Regions from separate parts of the Bacteroides intestinalis DSM 17393 genome, predicted to be linked through region 2. Evidence: riboswitches for the same ligand, from Rfam matches in the RefSeq annotation. Region 2 holds a riboswitch; each other region holds the start of a gene.
The links. Region 2 has a riboswitch for cobalamin ahead of BACINT_RS19855 (DUF5074 domain-containing protein). Riboswitches for the same ligand answer to the same signal wherever they lie in the genome.
Positions count from the first base shown of each region.

Region 1 (7,607 bases), 870 kb from region 2:
TCGTACTGGGACATAAGAAGATCGTATTGGGCAGTACTATTGGTTTGTTCGTAGTAGCCTTGGCATGTTTCTTCACATTGGGCCGTTCGTTCCTGCCACCTTTCAACGAAGGTTCGTTTACGATCAACATATCTTCTTTGCCGGGTATCTCGTTGGAAGAAAGTGACAAGATGGGGCATCGTGCAGAGGAATTGCTACTCAGTATTCCTGAAATACAAACCGTTGCCCGCAAGACCGGACGTGCCGAACTGGATGAACATGCACTTGGAGTGAATGTTTCCGAAATAGAGGCTCCGTTCGAATTGAAAGATCGTTCACGTAGCGAAATGGTTGCTGAAGTACGCGAGAAATTGGGCACCATCGTAGGAGCGAACATAGAAATCGGGCAACCTATCAGTCATCGTATCGATGCTATGCTTAGCGGTACGAAAGCAAACATTGCTATTAAACTGTTCGGTGATGACCTGAACCGTATGTTTACTTTGGGTAATGAAATCAAAAGTGCCATCCAAGATATTCCTGGTATTGCCGACTTGAATGTGGAGCAACAGATAGAACGTCCTCAGCTTATCATTTCGCCCAAGCGAGAAATGTTGGCTAAGTTTGGTATCTCATTACCGGAATTCTCTGAGTTCGTGAATGTCTGTCTTGCAGGAGAAACCGTATCACAAGTTTACGAAAAGGGCAAAAGTTTTGACCTCACTGTACGTGTACGTGATGATCTTCGCGACGAAATGGAGAAGATACGCAACTTGATGATAGATACCAGCGACGGAAAGAAAATACCGTTGAACTACATCGCCGAAGTGCGTTCTGCAATGGGGCCGAATACTATCAGCCGCGAGAACGTAAAACGTAAAATTGTGATCTCTGCCAATGTTGCCGACCGTGACTTGCGCAGTGTGGTGAATGATATTCAGGCTCGCGTGGACAAGGACATCAAATTGCCGGAAGGATATCACCTTGAATACGGCGGTCAGTTTGAGAGCGAACAGGCAGCAAGCCGCACCTTATTACTCACATCGCTGATGAGTATTGCAGTGATCTTCTTACTACTTTATCATGAATTCCGCAGTGTGAAGGAAAGTGCGATTATTCTTATCAACCTGCCGTTGGCATTGATCGGTGGTGTATTTGCTTTGTTGATGACAACGGGAGAAGTGAGTATTCCTGCTATTATCGGTTTTATTTCACTGTTCGGTATTGCTACCCGAAACGGTATGTTGTTGATCAGCCACTACAACCACTTGCAACGGGAAGAAGGACTGAATGTGTATGACAGTGTAATCCGCGGTTCAATGGACCGTTTGAATCCAATTCTGATGACCGCGTTGTCTTCTGCTCTTGCACTTATTCCGTTGGCACTGGGAGGTGATTTGCCGGGTAATGAAATCCAAAGCCCGATGGCGAAGGTTATTCTCGGAGGTCTTTTAACTTCCACGTTCCTGAACGGTTTCATCATTCCGATTGTTTATCTGATGATGCACCGGAAACCGGCGAATTAACATCCATATAACTATTAACAATATCAAATAATGAAACGAATTCTTATATTTAGTTTTATCACTTTTTTCCTATATGCGGGGATGCGTGCCCAATCGATTGGCATAGACGAAGTGCTGCACCGCATTGAAGCGAACAATAAGGAGTTGCAGGCTAATGCGCAACTTATCACTTCACAGAAATTGGAAAACAAGTCGGAAAACAATTTGCCTGATCCCACTCTCTCGTATGCCCATTTGTGGGGTTCGGAAGATAAGAGCGAGACGATAGGTGAACTTGTTGTTTCCCAAAGCTTTGATTTCCCTACTTTATATGCTACACGCGGAAAAGTAAATCGACTCAAAACCGGTGCGCTTGATGCACAGTCTGCTGCTTTCCGTCAACAATTGTTGTTGCAAGCCAAGGAGCTTTGTTTCGATATCATCATGTTACAGCATCAGCAAGTGATTCTGGATGAACGCATGAAACAGGCTGAGGAACTCTCCACATACTACAAGAAACGTCTGGAAACAGGTGATGCCAATGTATTGGAAACAAACAAAATCAATCTGGAATTACTGAATGTACGTACAGAGTTCCGCGCCAATCAGACTGCGCTTGATAATGCCTGGAAATCTCTCCTTGCACTCAACGGAGACCAGTCTTTGCAAGACAATGAACTGAGCAGTTTCCGTTCCATCAATGATTATCCATTGCCGCTTCTTCCTAACAACTATGAACAGTTACGTTCGGAAGTGTTGGCAGCCGATCAGACTTTGCTGTCATTGAGCAGTGAAAGTGCTGCTGCCCGCAAACAGATTTCTGCAAGTAAGCAAGGCTGGTTGCCAAAATTGGAACTGGGATATCGCCGTAATACTGAGTCCGGTACTCCGTTCAATGGAGTTGTAGTGGGCTTTTCTTTCCCACTGTTTGAAAACCGCAATAAGGTGAAGATAGCCAAAGCACAATCTCTGAATCTCGACTATCAGAAAGAGAACGCTACTTTTCAAGCTGAGGCGACCTTAGCAAAACTGTATAGTGAGGCGCAATCATTGCAAACCTCCATACAGGAATATAGGGAAGCATTCAGTTCACAACAAGATCTTGCATTACTGAAACAAGCCCTTACCGGTGGACAGATCAGCGTGATAGAGTATTTTGTAGAAGTTTCTGTGATTTATCAAAGTAAACAGAATCTGCTTCAATTGGAAAATCAGTATCAGAAGGTAATGGCACAGATATATAAGAGTAAACTATAAGAATATATTCTTATTATATTTATAAAGAAAGCGAAGAACCAACTCCGGCAATTGAAGGAGTTGATTCTTCGCTTTCTTTATAAATAGCATAACAAATCACAGTTTCGTAATTTTCCCCATAAAGAGAATTGCTCCCGTACTCTTTTCCTTAATCACAAAAGCAAAAGGACGGTCTACATAGAAAGATATAGGAGTAGATGGTCCAACGGAAGTTTCAAACATTCCACCAACTGTAACAGCTGCTGCTTCAGTGCCTTCCTCATCTACATTTACATAAGTAAATTGCTGCAAAAGACCAATATATAACTCGGCTGCCGACATTTTAGAGAAATCAGCCTTATAACCATCAAAGGCATCCTTCATCCCCATAGCAACCATATCCTCTATGAGCATCTTGTTATACTCCACTTTGAAACGGGGAAGTTTAACCTGCAATTGTCTGCCCGACAAAGCTGCATTCCACTCTTTCCAGTTTTCATAAGTCAACTCGGACAAACTCTCATCCAAAGTCTTATCCACGGCAGGCAATAAGAGCACCATACTGAAAGCTTAGTTACCATACGGCAATTCTGCGATGGAGAATGCTGAGTTCTGAGCATAATTAAACGTTTCTGTCTGATTCATCATATTCACTTTCTGCTCAGTACCATCAGAATTAGTAAAATTTTCCTGGCGAGTATCCGATTTTTGGAATTGACTCTTCCAGATACCTTTGAAGTAGAGTGCATTAATCAAATACATACGTGCATCTTCCGGTATTCTCTGTATAACCTCTTTTATACAATTATTCGTCTGCTCGGCACACCATTGGTTTATCACATCTTTCGCTGTGGGAGATGCAAAGTCAAGCTCCTGCACCTGTGCATCGTACATTTTCTTATTCACATCCACAAAGGAGTCGTAAACCTTAAAACCTTCCTTTATCCAGATAGAATTGGCAATTCCTAATTGAGTGGTATTATCCAAATCCAATAAAGCTGAAGTTAGTTTTTGATTATAGTTATTCAGATCATCAAGAGAGAAAGAAGCGGCAGGAAATCCCAATACGTTCTGCATTTCAGTAAGCGTATTGCCCGAAGCTCCGTTAGTAATCATTGATAAGCAAAGCGATGCACTCAATGGAGACACAAAGACATTCGGCTTTTCCTTTTCGGTACTGCACACCTGATCGAAGAAACGGAAAGCAAAGTCTGTACCTTTGTCCATTAAAGCTTGTTCCACACGGGTGAGATTGATGTCTTGACGTGGTTTAGGTTCCGGTTGAGGAGGGTTCTCATCATTCTGACAAGCTGCAAGGATACTGAGTAGGCTTAGCGCAGCAATAGTTTTCTTTAGCATAAGCATTATAGTATTAGTTTTCTATTAAGTTACTCTGTTAGAATAAATGCATAAATTTATAAAATACTGCACCACATTACAAATTAAACATAAATCTTTCTTATCTTTGCTCCCGGTTTTGTTGGAGTATGCCTTTCGGTATACTCCATGAAAAGGGAATTGGGTGTGACTCCCAAACAGTCCCGCTGCTGTGATCTCCTATTGCAGGATTTGCCAATCACCTGTGCCACTGCCAATATTCGTATGGTGGGAAGGCGGTAAATCCGGAGTAAGTCAGAAGACCTGCAAAACCGATCATTTCTTATGCCTTCGAGGAAAGGGCATGAGGTGTATCTATTTTTATAGCTTTCTATATATGATAAAAGATAATCTATGTCGGTACATCTGGCTACGGTTTTATTTGTTTTGCTTTGTATGTTGGCTTTGCGCCAGCCTGCAAGCACAACAGGTGGGAGACTCCATTACAGGAAAAGTACATGCAATTCCGGAAGTGGGGATAAAAGGTCGGCGTGTACCACCGGCTCTCTCAGCAACCGCCCCGCTCCAACAGATGAAGAAAACTGATATGGAACGTTTGGGAGTATCGGATGTGGCCGATGCAGTTCGCCATTTCTCGGGAGTCAGCGTTAAGGATTATGGTGGAGTTGGTGGATTAAAGACTGTTTCTGTACGCAGTTTGGGAGCGCAACATACAGCAGTCAGCTATGACGGAGTGACAGTCAGTGATTGTCAGTCAGGGCAGGTAGATATCTCCCGTTTTTCGTTAGACAATGTTTCTGAACTGGCACTCAGCATTGGGCAGAGTGATAATATTTACCAGACAGCAAAGATGTTTGCCTCTGCCGGTGCTTTAAGTATCGAAACCGCACGTCCGGACTTTAGTGACAGACCTTTACGGTTGCTTGCAAATATGAAAACCGGTTCTTACGGGCTTGCTAATCCTTCTTTATTTTATGCTCAAAAATTAAGTAACCGTTTCAGTCTTTCTGCCCATGCTGATTATTTACGAGCAGACGGCAATTATCCTTTCAAAATGTGGAATGGGAACAAACTGATTGACTCCAAACGAAACAATAGTGATATAGAGACTTATCGGGCAGAATTAAATTTGTTTGTAACTCTGAATGAGAAACAGGATTTGAAAGCCAAAGTTTATCTCTTTGATTCGGAAAGAGGGTTACCCGGCGGAGTAATTTATGACAATCCGTATGCTGCCGAAAGACTATATGACCGTAATTACTTCGGCCAATTGAAGTATGAGAATCGGTTCTCTGAGAAATGGAAACTACAAGCAAGTGGAAAATTTAACTTCAGCTGGAACCGGGACTATAATAATGAATCTTCCGGTATTACAGACAATCGTTTCCGCCAGACTGAGACTTACTTATCCGCTACCCTATGGAACGAACCGGTGAAAGGGTTATCTTTCTCATTAGCACAGGATTTCGCCTATAACTATTTGTCAACGACTTTACAGAACAATCAATATCCGGAACGTTTCACCTATTTAACAGCAATAGCCACACACTATAAAAGCAACCGATTTTCTGCTACCGCTTCCCTGCTGAATACTTATATTACAGAGAATGTACGGACAGGAAAAGCTGCTGCAGACCGTAAACGCCTTTCCCCCGCTGTCAGTCTGTCGTGGAAACCATTTGATTTTGGTCTACGTTTCAGAGCTTCATACAAAGATATCTTCCGTACACCGACATTCAATGATTTGTATTATCTGGTAATTGGCAACCATAATTTAAAGCCTGAAGTTACCCGGCAATTCAATGTAGGTACAACGTGGAGTTCTACTTCATTGGAATTTATCGACTATCTAAGCCTTTCAGTAGATGCTTATTATAATCGGGTGAAAGATAAAATTGTGGCAGTACCCACTATGTTTATCTGGAAGATGATGAATTTAGGTAAAGTCGAAACCATTGGTACGGATATTAACCTGGCAATTGAAAAAGAATTAGCAGAACATTATAAGTTATATCTCACAGGAACTTACAACTTCATGCAAGCGGAAGATATTACTGACCGTAATTCTAAAATATGGCGGAATCAGATTATATATACTCCGAAGCATTCAGGTTCAGGAAGTCTGACTTTTGAGAACCCGTATGTCAACCTGACTTATAACATAATGTACGCTTCGGAACGCTATTCAATTGCCCAGAACATTCCGGAAAATCGTATTAAATCTTACACTGACCACAGTATATCACTCTCGCATACCTTTAAATGGAAGAAGCAGTCACTACGCATACAGCTGGATGCCTTGAACTTGAGTGATAAGAACTACGAAATAGTCCGCTTCTACCCGATGCCCGGACGCAATTACAAAGTAACAATCAACTATAAATTATAAACTAAAAACAAAAACTATGAAGAAGTATTGGTATAAAACCGCCATGCTGGTTATAGCATTAGGAGCATTTACCGCATGTAGTGATGATGACGAACCGACAATTCCGAAAGGACCGATAGCACCTGTTAATGGAGCATATGTTATTAATACAGGAAACTGGGGAGAGAATAATGGTACTATACAATGGTATGACAGAGATCTGAAGACAATTAGTGCAGATTTGTTTGCAGCTGCCAACGGAGCAGGTATCGGTGATGCACAGGACTTGTGTATATATGGTACAAAAATATATATCACTTGTTCCAGTTCAGCCAAGATTGAAGTGGTGGACAGAAAAGATTTCGCTCGTATAAAAACGTTGAACTTAAAAGACGAAAGTGAGAAGTCTATCCAACCACGATATATGACAGCTACCGGAGGAAATGTTTATTTCACCTCATACGATGGCACGGTATCACGCTTGGACACCACGAACCTCTCCATCACCGGAAAGATAGAAATAGGAGATCATCCGGAAGCATTGACTTCTGCAAATGGAAAACTCTATGTAAATCTGTCAAATTATAACAATGATGGTACCGGCAAATACGTGGCAGTTGTCGATATTGCTACTTTCAAGAAAACGAAAAACATAGAAGTACTTCTCAATCCTTATGATGTTTGTACAACCGGAGAAGACGGAAAAGTATATTTCATTTCATGTGGAGATTTCAGAGGAAATCCAGTTCAGACATTACAATGCATCGACCCGCAAACAGATCAGGTTACGGAAATATGCCCAGCCAGCAAAATAGCAATAAAAAACAACAAGATCTATCTCATTTATGCAGAATATTACGAAGATGCCGCTCCTAAAAGCATTTCTGTATATGACATGAATACCAAGCAAACTACGCGGTTTGCCAACTACAGCGATTTCTCCAATCCTGGTAATATTGTAGTCGACCCGGCTACAGGAGATGTAATTATCATCGATCAACCCTTCTCTGCTCTCAACGACATATATGTTTATGGTAGTGACGGCGTACTTAAAAAGAAGTTGGAAACCGGATACTATACCACTAATATGCGTTTTGTAACTGAATAACAGCATGAAACAAATTTCTTTCTTTCTAACCTTTTGGGTGACAGTGTTACTTCTTTCCGCCTGTAGCGGAAAG
Region 1 is NZ_ABJL02000008.1:3,449,949-3,457,555, forward strand. It holds gene BACINT_RS23165 (efflux RND transporter permease subunit) at 1-1,505, shown strand, start outside; gene BACINT_RS23170 (TolC family protein) at 1,536-2,741, shown strand; partial or broken gene BACINT_RS23175 (serpin family protein) at 2,838-4,079, opposite strand; cobalamin riboswitch at 4,181-4,383, shown strand; gene BACINT_RS23180 (TonB-dependent receptor plug domain-containing protein) at 4,435-6,447, shown strand; gene BACINT_RS23185 (DUF5074 domain-containing protein) at 6,464-7,534, shown strand; gene BACINT_RS23190 (ABC transporter substrate-binding protein) at 7,539-7,607, shown strand, end outside.
Region 1: linked by a shared signal. The riboswitch ahead of BACINT_RS23180 (TonB-dependent receptor plug domain-containing protein) and the one ahead of BACINT_RS19855 (DUF5074 domain-containing protein) in region 2 are both predicted to bind cobalamin.

Region 2 (7,607 bases):
GCAAAACATTTGTCCACTTTCTCCCGTTTAATGACTTCTTCAACGCCTTCGGTTACCAATCCTTTGCGTCCATAAGAGCCGTCGTCGGTCATAATGATGACCTCGTCTGCACTTTCACGCATTTCTTTTTCAAGGATAATCAGCTCTTTACTACGTCCGGCAAGTACGGCAATAACGCGGTTACCGGCAGCTTTCAAAGCCTGTACAATAGGGAGCATGGGAGCTACGCCTACACCACCACCTGCACAAACCACTGTTCCGAAGTTTTCAATATGAGTAGCTTGTCCCAACGGACCTACCACATCAGTGATATAATCGCCCTCATTCAGTTCGCAAAGGCGGGTAGAGGAGAGGCCTACTTCCTGTACTACCAAAGTGATAGTACCGCGTACGGCGTCAGCCGCCGCAATTGTCAATGGCATACGTTCACCTTTTTCGCCTACACGTACAATGACGAAGTGTCCTGCCTTACGTGAACGGGCTATTAAAGGTGCCTCAATCTCTAATTTAAAAACCTTTTCAGAAAAATGTTCTTTGCTAATGATTTTGTTCATTATCTATAAATTTTGTTGGTATAATTACGTAATTACTTTCAGATTGTTACGGATTACAAAGATACGGGTTATTTGGTAAAAACAAAGAAAGTTTCTTCTAAAAAGCTGTGTAACTGATGTGGGCGAACGATAATTCGCCCCTACCAGGCCATATCGACGTAATGGTATAAACGTCTGAGGTTACCTGTGTAAGAGCGAATTATGATTTACCCGCCAGAATAACGCAGTTATTTTTAGTCAATCATTTCAAAACCCGTATACGGCACCAGTGCCTTTGGAATACGGATGCCTTCCGGTGTCTGATTATTTTCCAGTAAAGCGGCAACGATGCGTGGTAATGCCAATGCAGATCCGTTCAATGTATGGCAAAGCTCTGTTTTCTTTTCTCCACTGCGGTAACGGCATTTCAAGCGATTAGCCTGATAAGTATCGAAGTTAGAAACGGAACTTACTTCCAGCCAACGTTTCTGTGCCTCTGAATAAACTTCGAAGTCGAAGCAGAGAGCAGCGGTAAAGCTCATATCACCGCCACACAGGCGAAGGATACGATAGGGTAATTCCAGTTTCTGCAGCAATCCTTCTACATGATCCAGCATCTCTTTGTGAGACTGTTTGGAATGTTCCGGCTTGTCAATGCGTACCAATTCTACTTTGGAAAATTCGTGCAGACGATTCAAACCGCGCACATCTTTACCGTAAGATCCGGCTTCGCGACGGAAACACTGCGTGTAAGCGCAGTTTTTGATAGGAAGTTGTTTCTCTTCCAGAATCACGTCGCGATAGATATTTGTTACAGGTACTTCAGCTGTTGGAATGAGATATAAATCGTCTACTTCGCAATGGTACATCTGTCCTTCCTTATCGGGCAACTGGCCTGTTCCGTAACCGGAAGCTGCATTTACCACTGTCGGAGGCATGATTTCCAGATAGCCAGCCTTGCGGGCTTCGTCCAGGAAGAAGTTGATCAGTGCGCGTTGCAACTGTGCACCTTTTCCTTTGTAAACCGGGAATCCGGCTCCTGTGATCTTTACGCCTAAGTCGAAGTCAATCAAATCATATTTCTTCGTCAGTTCCCAATGAGGTAGTGCATCTTTGGGAAGTTCGGTTTCCATGCCACCCATTTTCTCTACTACATTATCCTCGGCGCCCACACCTTCGGGTACTTCATCATAAGGTATATTAGGAATGGTGTAGAGCAGATTCTGCATATCTTCAGCAGCCTGGTCCATTTCGGCTTGCAGAGTCTTGTTAGTTTCTTTTAGCTCGGCTACACGACTTTTGGCAGTTTCAGCTTCCTCTTTTTTCCCTTCCTTCATCAGTTGTCCGATAGATTTGGAAATAGAGTTCACTTCAGAGAGGTTATTATCTAATACAGACTGTGTGCTACGTCTTTTGTCGTTAAAGGCAATTACTTGGTCTATTGTCTCTTTAGCATTTTTGAAATGCTTCTTTTCCAGTCCGCGGATCACCGCGTCGGTGTTTTCTGTAATTTGTTTGATGGTAAGCATATCTTGATACTTTGTTTTGATTAAAATCTTGATTTGAGAGCACAAAGATAAGTAAAAAACAAATAAGGTGTTGTTTTTGCTATAAAAAGAAAGGGATGCAATCCATTGGATTACATCCCTTTTCTTTATTTTTTATTCTGAAACTTACGCTTCTGCGCTTTCAGCGGGGATTACAGATACATAACGTCTGTCTTCCTTGGTTACTTTGAACTGTACAGTTCCGTCTACTAAAGCGAAAAGAGTGTGGTCTTTACCCATACCGATGTTGTTACCCGGGTGGAATTCAGTACCTCTTTGACGAACGATGATGTTACCAGCTTTGCAAACTTCGCCACCAAATATCTTAACGCCTAATCTCTTGCTCTGTGATTCGCGGCCGTTCTTAGAACTACCGACACCTTTTTTATGTGCCATTTCTTCTTACTGTTTTAAATTGATTAAGCTACTACTTCTGTGATTGTTAACTCTGTGAATTGTTGACGGTGACCGTTCAACTTGCGATGACCTTTTCTTCTTTTCTTGTGGAAAATGAGAACTTTGTCACCTTTTACCAGGCTTGATACAATCTGGCAAACTACTTTTGCACCTTCTACGGTGGGAGCACCTACGGTGATAGCACCTTCTTTGTCTACCAAAAGAACTTTGTCAAATTCTACTGTTGTACCGTTTTCTGCATTCTGGATGTGGTGTACAAACAGCTTTTTGCCAGCTTCTGCTTTAAATTGCTGACCGTTGATTTCTACAATTGCGTACATTTCTTATATATAATGTATAAGTTAGCTCCGTCGGGTGGTCTCTAATCACTTAGAAAGCACTTTGTCGAACCCGGTGCGGAATAATCGGGCACAAAAGTACTTCTTTTATTTGGAACAGACAAACGTTTCTTCCTCTTTTTTTGAGGAATAGATTTAGGAAATCTGTCAGGAAGGGATTCTTGCAAGTCTGCTTCATACCAACTCCGTGTCAAGGCCGTACCAACTCCGTATCAAGTCCAAGCGTATAGATACGGAGAAGACACGGAGTAAATAAGACTCAGATATAATGAATATACGGGGCCTATTCATAAAGCCTTGAGTACTGAACCAAGCAAACTTATAAGAGGGAATAAAACATTAAGTTCATTTTCTTTTTTTTTAGAATATTCTTCCTTGCATGATTTATAATGTCTATCTTTGCACTCGGATTTAAGAATCCGGCTTTCGGGTGCTTCGTGATATATCTTATCAAACGAGGTGAAAAGGGAATCAGGTGAAACTCCTGAACAGACCCACTGCTGTGAGCTTCATTAAACTTTTCGGATAAATTCTACACTTGTCCACTGTCCGTATAGGATGGGAAGGACTTCCGGAGAGGAAGCGAGTCAGAAGACCTGCCTGCAAAGTCTGCAATCTACAGTTTCGGGGGAAAAGGAACTTAAGAGATTCACATTGCTTCAACTCATATTGTTATAGATATGAGAGGTCATTGCTCTGACTTCGTACCTCGAAACATAACGGAAAATAATTGTGTGTATGCAGAAGAAACGCATTTTGAGGTTATGTTGTGCAGTGCTAATGGTATCATTATCCGCCTGCGAATATGAGGATGATTTTCCTGCCGGAGTGGGCGAGGGTAATATCGAAGCTATTGTTTTGAACGAGGGAAGAATAGGTACGAATATGGGAGCTATATCTGTATTGTACCGTAACGGGATGGTGAGTCCCGATGTCTTTCGTGTTGTGAATAACCGACCGTTAGGGGATGTAGCACAATCTATTACGATGATTAATGGGAAGTACTTCATCGCTTTGAACAATTCTAAGAAAATCGAGATTGTGAATTCCAAGACTTTCGAATCCGAAGGTACGATACTTTATACACAGGCAGGATTACCACGTCAGATTGTGGCTATATCGGATACTACTGCTATCGTTTCCGATCTTTTAAGTAACAATGTCTCCGGTGTTGATTTGCCCAGCCAGCTGGTACGGATTCGTACCGTGCCTCCTTATGGTACTCCCTTGGAATATATCGTTATCAGAAAATGGGTAGAATATATGGAAGTGTCTGAACATAAACTTTTGGGTATTACAGCAAAAGGGGTTTATGTGTTCGATCTGGACAATATTACTCTGGAAGGAAGCCGCATGATAGAAGAAGTCTATAATGAGGAAGTCACTAAAACCTGTAAATTGCTGAAAGACAAAAATGGCAAGATATGGGCTTTGATGAACGAACGTGATAAAGGCAAACTTACTGCTATCCTGTTAAAGTGTATTGATCCGCAGACGGAGAAGGTAGTGACTACTTACAGACTGCCTTTTGTCAGTAAGAATGAAGCCAAAGAAGGGGATGTAACCGGAACTATCAGCTATAACCGGACTGACATGGATGCTACTAAAACTCTGATCTATTTTAGTGTGCGAACCTGCAAACCGGGTCTTCCGAATGACTCACAACAAAGTATTTATACGTTGAATACGGATGATGGCACTTTTAAATTACATCGTCATGTACCTGGAGTAGATATGATGTATGGTTGTGGAGTAAGTCCGCAAGGGGAAGTGTATATCTGCGACTGTCTGGACTATTCGGCACAGCGTGGCTATATTCGTCATTATAAAGAGAGTGGAAATGTTGAAAGTTACCGTGTTGGTATTTATCCCAATCAGGTCTATTTCCCTGAATCATCCGAAGTTCAATAATCTAAGTTTATGAGAAAACTGTTTTTCCTGATAGTTGCCGCATGCCTGCTGGTGACTGATGCGATAGCTCAAAAAAAGGATACGATTGCCTATGGCCTGAATCTGGATGAGGTGCAGATTGTAGCCCGTCGGATACGTCATGCCAATGAAGCAAATGCCGGTGCAAAAGTGACGCATCTTGAGCCTGAATTGCTGCAAATCAATAAAACCCGTTCGTTTTCTGAGTTATTGACCGAAAATTCAGCTACCTACATTAAGAGCCTGGGCACGGGAGCATTATCTACAGCCTCTTTCCGTGGAGGAAGTGCTGCGCAAACCCGGGTCAACTGGAATGGAATCAACATCACGCCGCCGATGTCCGGAGTGTTTGACTTTTCGCAGTTCCCTGTCTTCTTTGCCGACAACGTGAACCTTTATTATGGAAGCAGTCATGTGAAGAGTGGTACCGGTGCTGTGGGTGGGAGTGTAAACATCTTCAATGATCCGGAGTGGGGAAAGGGAGTTACAGGTAAATTTTTTGGAGAATATGGTTCTTATAACACATATACCGGAGGAACACAGATTAATGTAAGTGGCAAACGGGTGGTTTCGAAAACACGTTTGTTTTATCAGCATTCGGATAATGACTATACTTATATTAATAAAGTACTTACTAATGAAGCTTTCCGTGAGAAGCGGCAAGATGCCAAATATTCACAATGGAGTGCGATGCAGGAAGGGTACTTTAAACTGAATCCGTACGCACAACTGGCTGCTGTAGGCTGGATACAACAAGGGAAGCGCATGTTGCCCCAACCATTAGGCATTGTGGGAAAGACACACGAACAGCAGAATGAAACGAATATTCGCGGGTATGTAGGGTTCGACTACGTGCGTGGCATCCATGAATTTCATGTAAAAGGCGCATGGCTTTATTATCGTCTGAAGTATGACAAATGGTTTGATGGCGGGTTGTTCGACCCGGAAGGCAATATCAACTCTTCGCAGACATGGCAGGGGGTTGCTGATTATTCGTGTGCACCTGTTGACGAGTTGGTATTGAATGCTACGCTTACCTATACACACGACTTGGTAAATGTGAGTAGTTACATTGATGTGGATTCCGCTAAGTACCTGATAGACGATGTGTATTATAATATACCGGTACCCGAACCGCCATTGAAGCATCATCGCAATGTATTGTCGTTGCAAGCTTCGGCGAACTGGACATTATTGCCATGGTTACAACTACATGGGCAGTATATGTTCGAGCAGAATAATAGCCGGAACGTGTCTACATGGTCGGCTGGTTTTGCCACAAACTTTTTCGATAAGACCTTCTACGTAAAAGGTAGCATGTCGTATAATTATCGTTTTCCCAGTATGAATGATCTTTATTGGCGTCCCGGTGGAAATCCTGATGTGAAACCCGAAGACGGCTATTCTTATGACGCAGCCATCGGTTATAAGAATGATTTAACCTCCTGGATGACATTGAATGCAGAAGCGTCCGGTTATCTGATGCATATTGACAATTGGATATTGTGGCTTCCAAAAGATGGCAACCAGTGGATATGGACACCTCAGAACAAACGTAATGTCCTCTCGATGGGAGCAGAGTTTACTGGTAAAATGGTGCTTAGCTTTGGAGATTTCAAGACTACACTTTCCGGTAATTTCAGCTGGGCTCGTTCGCGTACGCGGAAGAAGCAGCATGTAGATGATAACTCTTATATGCAGCAGATCCCTTATGTGCCCGAATTGAAATGGAATGCACGGCTGGCGTTCGATTATAAAAAAGCCTTTTGTTCGTGGCAGACTACTTATATAGGTAAACGTTATGTCACAACTGATGAATCTTATTCAACCCGTCCTTATACGGTTCATAACTTATTAGTGGGTTATTTGTGGAAATTAGGGAACGGCATGCAGCTTACTTCGCAAGTACGTGTGGATAACATTCTGAATACCTATTATGAATCGACACAATACTATCCGATGCCATTGCGTAATGTGCTGTGCTCGTTGATGTTTGAATTTTAGTTTTTAATTTTTTATATACTAACAATGAAGAAGAACATTATTTATTTTTTATCATGCCTTGTCCTTACGGTAGGACTAGTATCTTGTAGTGATGATGACAAAGAACCGTTGTCGCCTTTAACAGTTGTGATAGAGGGTGCCGAAGCACAAGAAGTAGTGCAAGGTACAACTCTGAATCTAAAGGCTGTAGTAGAAGGAAGTTCAGAAGTGAAATACGCCTGGACATTGAATGGTAAGGAAGTTTCTACCACCCCTGCTTATGAGTTTACTGCGACGGATCTTGGAAAAAGTGAAATTCAACTGAAAGTTTCAAATGCGGAACAAGGTGAAGCAGCAGCCAAGTTAGACCTCGACGTGTATGGAAAGTATAAGTATGGAACCTTTATACTGAACGAAGGAGCTTCTTTGCGAGGCGATAAAGGTGGGTCTTTAATATTCATAAGTCCTGAGGGAGAATTAGTGGAGATGGCTTTCCAGAAAGAAAACAATGGAGCATGGTTGGGTAGTGTTCCACAGGATGTATTTATTGCCAACAATAAAATGTATATTGTTTCTCAAAACGGAGGTAACGAGGGAGGCTTTTTGACGATAGTCAATGCTGAAACATTGAAACTGGAAACTGCTTTTGGTGATGAATTGAAGAGTCAGGTAAGTTGGCCTACGCATGTAGCAGTGTTGGGCGATGATAACATTTATCTGCGTGATAACGGAGGTATTAAGTTGTTTCATCCTTCTACAGGAGAAGCGACTCTTATCGAAGGAACGAAAGGAGCCAGAAAAAATACGATGGCAGTTGTTGGAGGAAAAGTTTTTGCTTCGCAAAACAAGAATCTTCTTGT
Region 2 is NZ_ABJL02000008.1:2,579,959-2,587,565, reverse strand. It holds gene BACINT_RS19875 (bifunctional dihydroorotate dehydrogenase B NAD binding subunit/NADPH-dependent glutamate synthase) at 1-554, opposite strand, end outside; gene serS (serine--tRNA ligase) at 788-2,062, opposite strand; gene rpmA (50S ribosomal protein L27) at 2,207-2,476, opposite strand; gene rplU (50S ribosomal protein L21) at 2,500-2,817, opposite strand; cobalamin riboswitch at 3,247-3,454, shown strand; gene BACINT_RS19855 (DUF5074 domain-containing protein) at 3,574-4,746, shown strand; gene BACINT_RS19850 (TonB-dependent receptor plug domain-containing protein) at 4,756-6,768, shown strand; gene BACINT_RS19845 (DUF5074 domain-containing protein) at 6,793-7,607, shown strand, end outside.

Region 3 (7,607 bases), 2.2 Mb from region 2:
AAACACATTGTACAAAAGAACAATCTTTTCAGTAAAGATGCAAGCAAAAAAGACAATATATAAAAGCAATTGTTAATGAAATATCCATATATTTGTGACATAACATTAAAAAGACTGACTATGAAACGACTGAGATTAGGACTATGGGCATGTTTCTGCTTTTGTGCAGCCACCACCCTTATGGGACAAAACAAGGTGAAAACTACTGCCGAAAAGGTAATGCTGTTCATTGACGGCGCCCAAGTGACGCGTACCAAACAAGTAGATATTCCGGCAGGAAATTCAACGCTCATCTTTACCGGATTATCTCCCTATATGGATGCACAAAGTATGCAGGTCAGCGCAAAGGGAAAACTCACCGTTACGGCAGTCAACCGGCAATACAACTATATAGACAGCCTTGCCGTCAGCGAAAAACAACAAAGCCTGCAAAAGGAGCTTAAAAAAATAGAGAAACAGCAGAAAGAACAAAATGCCGAGCTTGGACTTATCAATGCCGAATATGAAATGCTGAAAACAAATTGCTCCGTCAGCAATAAGAATACCGCTACTTCTCTGGCCACTATCAAAGAAGTGAATCAATATTACTCCGGACAATTGAAAACTCTGAAAACAAAAGAACTGGCTATCAATGAACAGATAGCCGAACTTGCCATCAAACAGGGGCAACTGAGCTCTGAACTGGCACAACTAAGTGGTAAATCTCTAACCCCTATGAGTGAAATTAAGGTCAATGTAAATGCGCCAGCAGCTTGCAAAGCTACATTCACCCTGAACTATTATGTAAAAAATGCCGGTTGGTTCCCTTCCTATGATGTTCGTTCCGGTAGCTTGGCCGAGCCTATCTCCATCATCTACAAAGCCAATATCTTTCAGAATACCAAGGAAGAGTGGAAGAACGTAGAATTATCCCTTTCCTCCTCTAATCCTTCCACCGGAAGCGTAGCCCCCACTCTGTCTACTTACTGGTTGGATTACGGACTTGCAGCACCACGCTACAATTTGAATCTCAATGGAAACACTGTTTCAGGAATCGTTCTTGATAATGAACGTACGCCCGTAATAGGTGCTACCGTTACCATTCCGGGGACTACGATAGGAGCCATAACCGACATAAGCGGTAAGTATTCTATAACTATTCCCAATGGACAAAACAAACTTCAATTTTCATATATTGGCTATCAGACTCAGACCAGAGATATACAAGGGAATATTATGAATGTTACCCTTCAGGAAGATACACAGGCTTTGGATGAAGTAGTGGTAGTAGGTTACGGCGCTGAAAAGAAACCTCTTATGGCAGGTGCTGTCTCCGGTCTTAAGGTAAACCATAAAAAAGATATTCAATACGAAGAAGAAGCCAGCATGGCCCTTGACGTTGAACAAAGCCAGGGACAGATGGGCTACGAATTTGAAATAAAAGTGCCCTACACCATTCCTTCTGATAACAAGCCTGTAGTTGCTGAAATCGGTCATTACGAATTACCCGCTTCTTATACTTACCAAAGTACTCCGAAGATAGATAAAGATGCTTTCCTGATTGCCCAGGTAACCGATTGGGAAAAGCTGAACTTACTTGAAGGCGAAGCAAATGTTTATTTTGAGAATACTTTCATTGGCAAGTCCATTATGAATGTCACCCAACAGAACGACACACTATCCTTCTCTTTAGGTCGTGATAAACGTATCATGATACAGCGTACGAAAGAGAACGAATATACCTCACGCAAGTTTATGGGTTCCTATCAGACGCAATCCATTGCATGGAAACTTTCTGTCCGCAATACGCGTCCAGAGCCTGTCACCCTTACGCTTTACGACCAACTACCCGTATCACGCAACAATAACATTACCGTAACAGCAGAAGAAATCAGCGGCGGCAGTCTGGATGAAGCGAAAGGTATCATCACCTGGCAAATAACCTTACAACCCGGCGAACAACGTGATTTAGCTTTACGTTATAAAGTGAAGTACCCTAAAGGGCGAAACTTAATAATAGAATAATGCTTTTCTTAATTAATCTAAAGACAAGTTGATAGACCATCTGCTCCATACAGGCAGATGGTCTATGCAACAGAAATGTATTCAAGAAAGAAATAACATAACAGTGTATTACTTATAATAAATATTAATTCATATAATATTAATATAGATCACATGCATCCTTTTCATTTTTTGATTGTTTATTCTAACAAAAGAAAGAAGAAGTTATGAAAAAGATTATCGTATTATTGATGTTGGTTTTCATAGGTGCATCTACAACAATCTATGCACAGGAAAGTAAAAGTGAAAGTCGTCGTGCTGAACGTAAAGCACAACGTGATGCAGAAAAAGCTCGGGAGAAAATAGAAGAAGAACGAGCATACACTGATGCAGTACAAGCCATAAAGGAGAGAAAGTTTGTATTGGAAGCGGATCGTGTAACATTCAAAAGAGGCCGTAGTGCTTTTGTTACATCCAATACCAATTTTATCCTTTTAAATGGTGACCGGGCATCCGTACAGATTGCTTTCAATGGCGCCTTTGCAGGTCCTAACGGAATTGGAGGTGTTACAGTGGATGGCACTGTAGGTGAAGTAAAAACCACCACCGACAAAAAGGGGAATGTAACTTGCAATTTTAGTGTGACAGGTGTAGGAATCTCAGCACAAGTCTCTATCAGGCTCACTCGTGGCCGCAACAATGTATCTGCCACAGTAAATCCTAATTTCAACTCGAATAGATTAACACTGGACGGTAAACTCGTTCCATTGTCCGAGTCGAATATATTTAAAGGACGGTCGTTCTAATTATTGTAATTGAACACTTGCGGCTGCAAGAGCCTGCGCTTGTACAAATGAATGTTCACACTTGTACAAGCGCAGGCTCTCGCAGCCGCAAGTGTTTTTTTATGAGAGTTACAGTACTCTTACTTTCCGCTCCATCGACTTAATCTATTTTCCACTTCTTCAGTAGACACAACCTCTTTACACTGCATCTGTTCCAAAGCATTATCAATCTTATCACGCAGTTCAAAAGAAAAGTATAGAACATCATCCGGACAACGATTATTTAATAATGCCTCAATGTCTTCTAATAGCCGTTCATCGTTTACCGCCATTAGGCGTTGAAACAAAAGTTGTTTACGTTCTCCTGTCGTCATAAAGTACCGTATTAATTACATACTACAAATATAGAGTTTTTATTTATGATTCATCCTTTCGATGTTTTTATACATACTTCTGCTTTCCTAAACATAAAAGCCTAAAATACTTTTCCTTATCTAAAGATATGTTTATCTTTGTACCCGCTTAGGTGATGTGAAGTGTGTTCAACACTCCACATAAAAGGGAATCCGGTGAGAAACCGGAACAGTGCCCGCTACTGTAAAGCCTTAATTTTGTTTCAGATAACGCGAAACAAAAAACGGGAAGTATTCATTGAAGAACTTCCAGAAACCACTGTCCAACAAATGGGAAACCAAGGATGGGAAGGTTACTTTCCGTAAAGGCTGAGTCAGGAAACCTGCCTGGGTAATCACATAATTAACGCCGTCTCGGGGTCAAGAAGGCAAGTATTAATTCTTATTTATCAATCAATGAAGAAACAGAATTGGCTGTTCATCCTCATGGGAGGATGTGTAGCAATGAGTGCATCTGCACAAGAGACAAAACAGAGTCAAGACCTGAGTGTAGAACTTAATCCCGTTGTAGTAACAGGTACAGGTACGCATCACAGACTGAAAGACACCCCAACACCAGTGGAAGTAGTAACAGCGAACGACATTAAAAAGGCTGGAATTACAGATTTCCGTGAGGCGATGACTGCTTTGGTTCCGTCGCTGTCTTTCTCTACCAACTCAATGGGAGACTACCTTATGCTAAACGGACTGTCGAACAAGTATGTGCTTATACTTATTAATGGCAAAAAGCTAACAGGAGACAGCAGTAACAACATCGACCTGAACCGCATTGACATGAGTAACGTAAAACGTATTGAAGTCCTGAAGGGTGCCGGTTCCGCTCTTTATGGTAGTGATGCTATTGGTGGTGTAATCAATATCATTACAAACCAACCGATAAATGACATAACAGTTACCAGCAATACAAAGGTAGAAGAGCGTGGACAATTCACCCAGACTGCCAACGTAGACATCAAAACAGAGAAGTTTGCTTCTTATACTTCTTATCAACGTCGTCAGGCCGATGGTTGGACTCTCACACGTGTAGATGCAGATGGTGAAGCGAGAGACCAACATGATGCTAACGCTTTCTATACGGACAATTATACCCAGATGTTTCAATTTACACCGAACGACAAACTGTCAATGTATGTTGAAGGTAGTTATTATGACCGTACAGTTAAACGTCAGCCCGAATACCTGAAATACAATCTGACATACGATGCATACAGTTTAGGAGCAGGAGCTAAATATAATTTCAACAAACGTTCTTATATCCAGTTTGATATTAAGAATGATAATTACGATACCAATTATCTGTACACCAATGAGGATGGAGATAACAAGGTTGGAGACGAAGTGCGTCAGAAACGGCAGCACTATTATAGCGGAAACCTGAAGTCATTATTCCGCTTTACGGAAAATACCCGTACCATATTCGGAGTGGAATATATACAGGAAACTCTGGATCGACCTTCATTCAACGTTGATGAACGCGCATACACTTGGGCTACCTATGCACAAGAAGAAATCACTTTGTTTAAGAACTTACAGATACAGGCAGGATTGCGCTATGTATATCACGAAACAGCCAAGAGTAACGTTACACCCAAACTTGCCGTAATGTATCGTTTGGGCGATTTTACCATTCGCGGACAATATTCGGCAGGATTCCGTGCCCCAGGACTTGATGAGCTATACAAATACTCTTATTCTCAAAGAGGAACCAGAGCAGGAACATTAAGTGCCGGAAACAAGAATCTGGATGCAGAGAAAAGCAACTATGGCTCCATCAATTTAGAGTTCAATAAGAAATGGTTAACAGTGGGAGTAACCGGATATATCAACGAGTTACGCGATATGATTGTAGCGCGTACCGTTAAACTATCCGAATTTTCAGAGGCTGAACAAGCAGCTTTCCAGGAAATCGCAAACGAATTATATGGTGGCAATGCCAAGCTGGGTAATATCCAAAACTACGTTAACAACGATAAAGCGTTAATCAAAGGATTTGAAGTGAATCTGAATGCAAATCTGGGTTATGGTTTCTCTTTAGGCGGTAATTATACCTTTGCCGACGCCAGAACTAAAGACAGTGAAACCGGCTGGCACAAAATAGAGCGCAGTGTTCGCCACTCGGGTAATGTAAACGCAAACTATGCGCATGCTTGGAAGAGCTATCGGCTAAATATCAACCTGAATGGTCGTGTACAAAGCAAACGCATCCATGAGACTTTAAAAAGTGATGAATGGATTGACGAATCCGCTCCCGGATTTGGTTTATGGAATATCAGCACAAGACATACTTTTGACGGCTTAAAATACTTTACCATAGAACCGGGCGTAGGAATCAGCAATATTTTCGATTACAGCGACCGCCGTCCGGATGCATCCCATCTGGCCTCTCTTACACCGGGACGCACATTCTATGTAAGCCTTTTATTACGTTTCAAAAAATAATCCCACAATATCTATTTATGAGGAGGGTTATCCTACACTGGACGCTACACTGGCACAGTTGAAAGAGACACGCCCGAAACAAGTAACACTGATACCGTTGTTGCTGGTATGCGGTAATCATACGAAAGAAGACATCGTCGGAGTATGGAAGCCGGAAATGGAAAAGGCAGGTTATCAGGCCAATGTCCGCATGCAGGGACTGGGCGAACAACCCGCTATCCGGAAGTTATATATGGAACACATTGAGGCGTTGCTGAAATAGCTACACCCTTTCCTTCTCAGGGCTACACCCTTTGCCTCGGATGGCTACACCATTCCGGGTAAAGGGTGTAGCCCTTTTTACAGCCTTTTATGCCCGAAGTTTAAAGAATAGAGCGTATCTTTGCGCCGTAGAAATAAAAGCGATATGAAACAGCCAAAGATAATAGTTGCCGGCATCGGTCCGGGCAGCGAACAAGACATCACGCCCGCAGTTCTGAATGCGGTTCGCGAAGCGGATGTAGTAGTGGGATATAAATATTATTTCCGTTTTATCCAGCCTTATCTCCACCCTGAAACAGAATGTATAGATACGGGCATGAAGCGGGAACGCACTCGTGCGGAACAGGCATTTGAATTGGCGGAACAGGGAAAAACGGTTTGTGTCATCAGTTCCGGTGACGCGGGGATTTATGGAATGACTCCGCTGATTTACGAGATGAAGCGGGAACGGAACAGCAACGTCGAAGTGATTGCCTTTCCGGGTATCAGTGCTTTTCAGAAAGCGGCTTCACTGCTGGGTGCTCCTGTGGGACATGATTTCTGTGTGATTTCTCTTTCCGATCTGATGACACCGTGGGAACGGATTGAGCGTCGCATCCGTGCGGCAGCCATGGCTGATTTCGTAACGGCTGTATACAATCCGAAAAGCGAAGGGCGGTATTGGCAACTCTATCGACTGAAAGAGCTGTTTCTCGCAGAAGGACGCGCTCCGGAGACTCCGGTAGGTTATGTACGCCAAGCCGGACGGGAGGAACAGGAAGTGCATCTGACGACACTCGCTGATTTCAATCCCGAAGAAGTGGATATGTTTACGGTCATCCTGATCGGTAACTCGCAGTCTTATGCGTGGAACGACAAGTTCATTACTCCCCGGGGATACTATAACCGTCCGGATAAGGATGAACAACCGACTAAGGGGATAGGTCAAAACATCATGATACAAAGCTTCCGGACCATTGAGTCGGAACTAAAGAATAAGAATATTCCTCTGGATCATAAATGGGCTTTGCTGCACGCCATCCACACCACGGCTGATTTTGAAATGGAAAAGCTGCTATATACGGACAAAGGTGCTGTGGAAAAGCTTTATCAGAGAATAGCGGACGGCCGGTTGAAAACGATTGTTACGGATGTGACGATGGCTGCCAGTGGTATCCGTAAAGGAGCTTTACAACGGCTGGGGGTAGAAGTGAAATGTTATCTTTCCGATGAACGGGTAGCAGCAATGGCAGCGGAAAAAGGGATCACCCGTACACAAGCCGGTATACGTCTGGCGGTGGAGGAACATCCGGATGCCTTGTTCGTATTCGGTAATGCGCCAACGGCTTTGATGGAACTTTGTGATCTGGTACGTAAAGGAAAGGCTGTACCAAGCGGTATTATTGCCGCGCCTGTGGGTTTTGTACATGTACAGGAATCCAAACACATGGTGAAGCCGTTCATGGAAATACCCAAATTGATAGTGGAGGGACGAAAAGGAGGAAGTAATTTGGCTGCAACGCTGGTGAATGCAATCTTGTGCTACAATGATGCGGAACAGTTAAGGCCGGGACGGGATGTGTAAATAAATACGCTATGATACGAAACTTTATCATCATAGGTATGGACGACAACCGGGAACCTTTCTTCCCGCCCGAAGTGCTGCGACATATCCGGGAAGGAAAAGTTTTCTCCGGTGGCTTGCGGCATCGGGAAATTGTAGAGAAGTTACTTCCGGAAGGTGCGG
Region 3 is NZ_ABJL02000008.1:355,396-363,002, forward strand. It holds gene BACINT_RS10940 (mucoidy inhibitor MuiA family protein) at 121-2,004, shown strand; gene BACINT_RS10945 (DUF4251 domain-containing protein) at 2,211-2,789, shown strand; gene BACINT_RS10950 (hypothetical protein) at 2,909-3,142, opposite strand; cobalamin riboswitch at 3,276-3,526, shown strand; gene BACINT_RS10955 (TonB-dependent receptor plug domain-containing protein) at 3,578-5,620, shown strand; gene BACINT_RS23680 (sirohydrochlorin cobaltochelatase) at 5,634-5,882, shown strand; gene cobJ (precorrin-3B C(17)-methyltransferase) at 6,027-7,445, shown strand; gene BACINT_RS10965 (bifunctional cobalt-precorrin-7 (C(5))-methyltransferase/cobalt-precorrin-6B (C(15))-methyltransferase) at 7,457-7,607, shown strand, end outside.
Region 3: linked by a shared signal. The riboswitch ahead of BACINT_RS10955 (TonB-dependent receptor plug domain-containing protein) and the one ahead of BACINT_RS19855 (DUF5074 domain-containing protein) in region 2 are both predicted to bind cobalamin.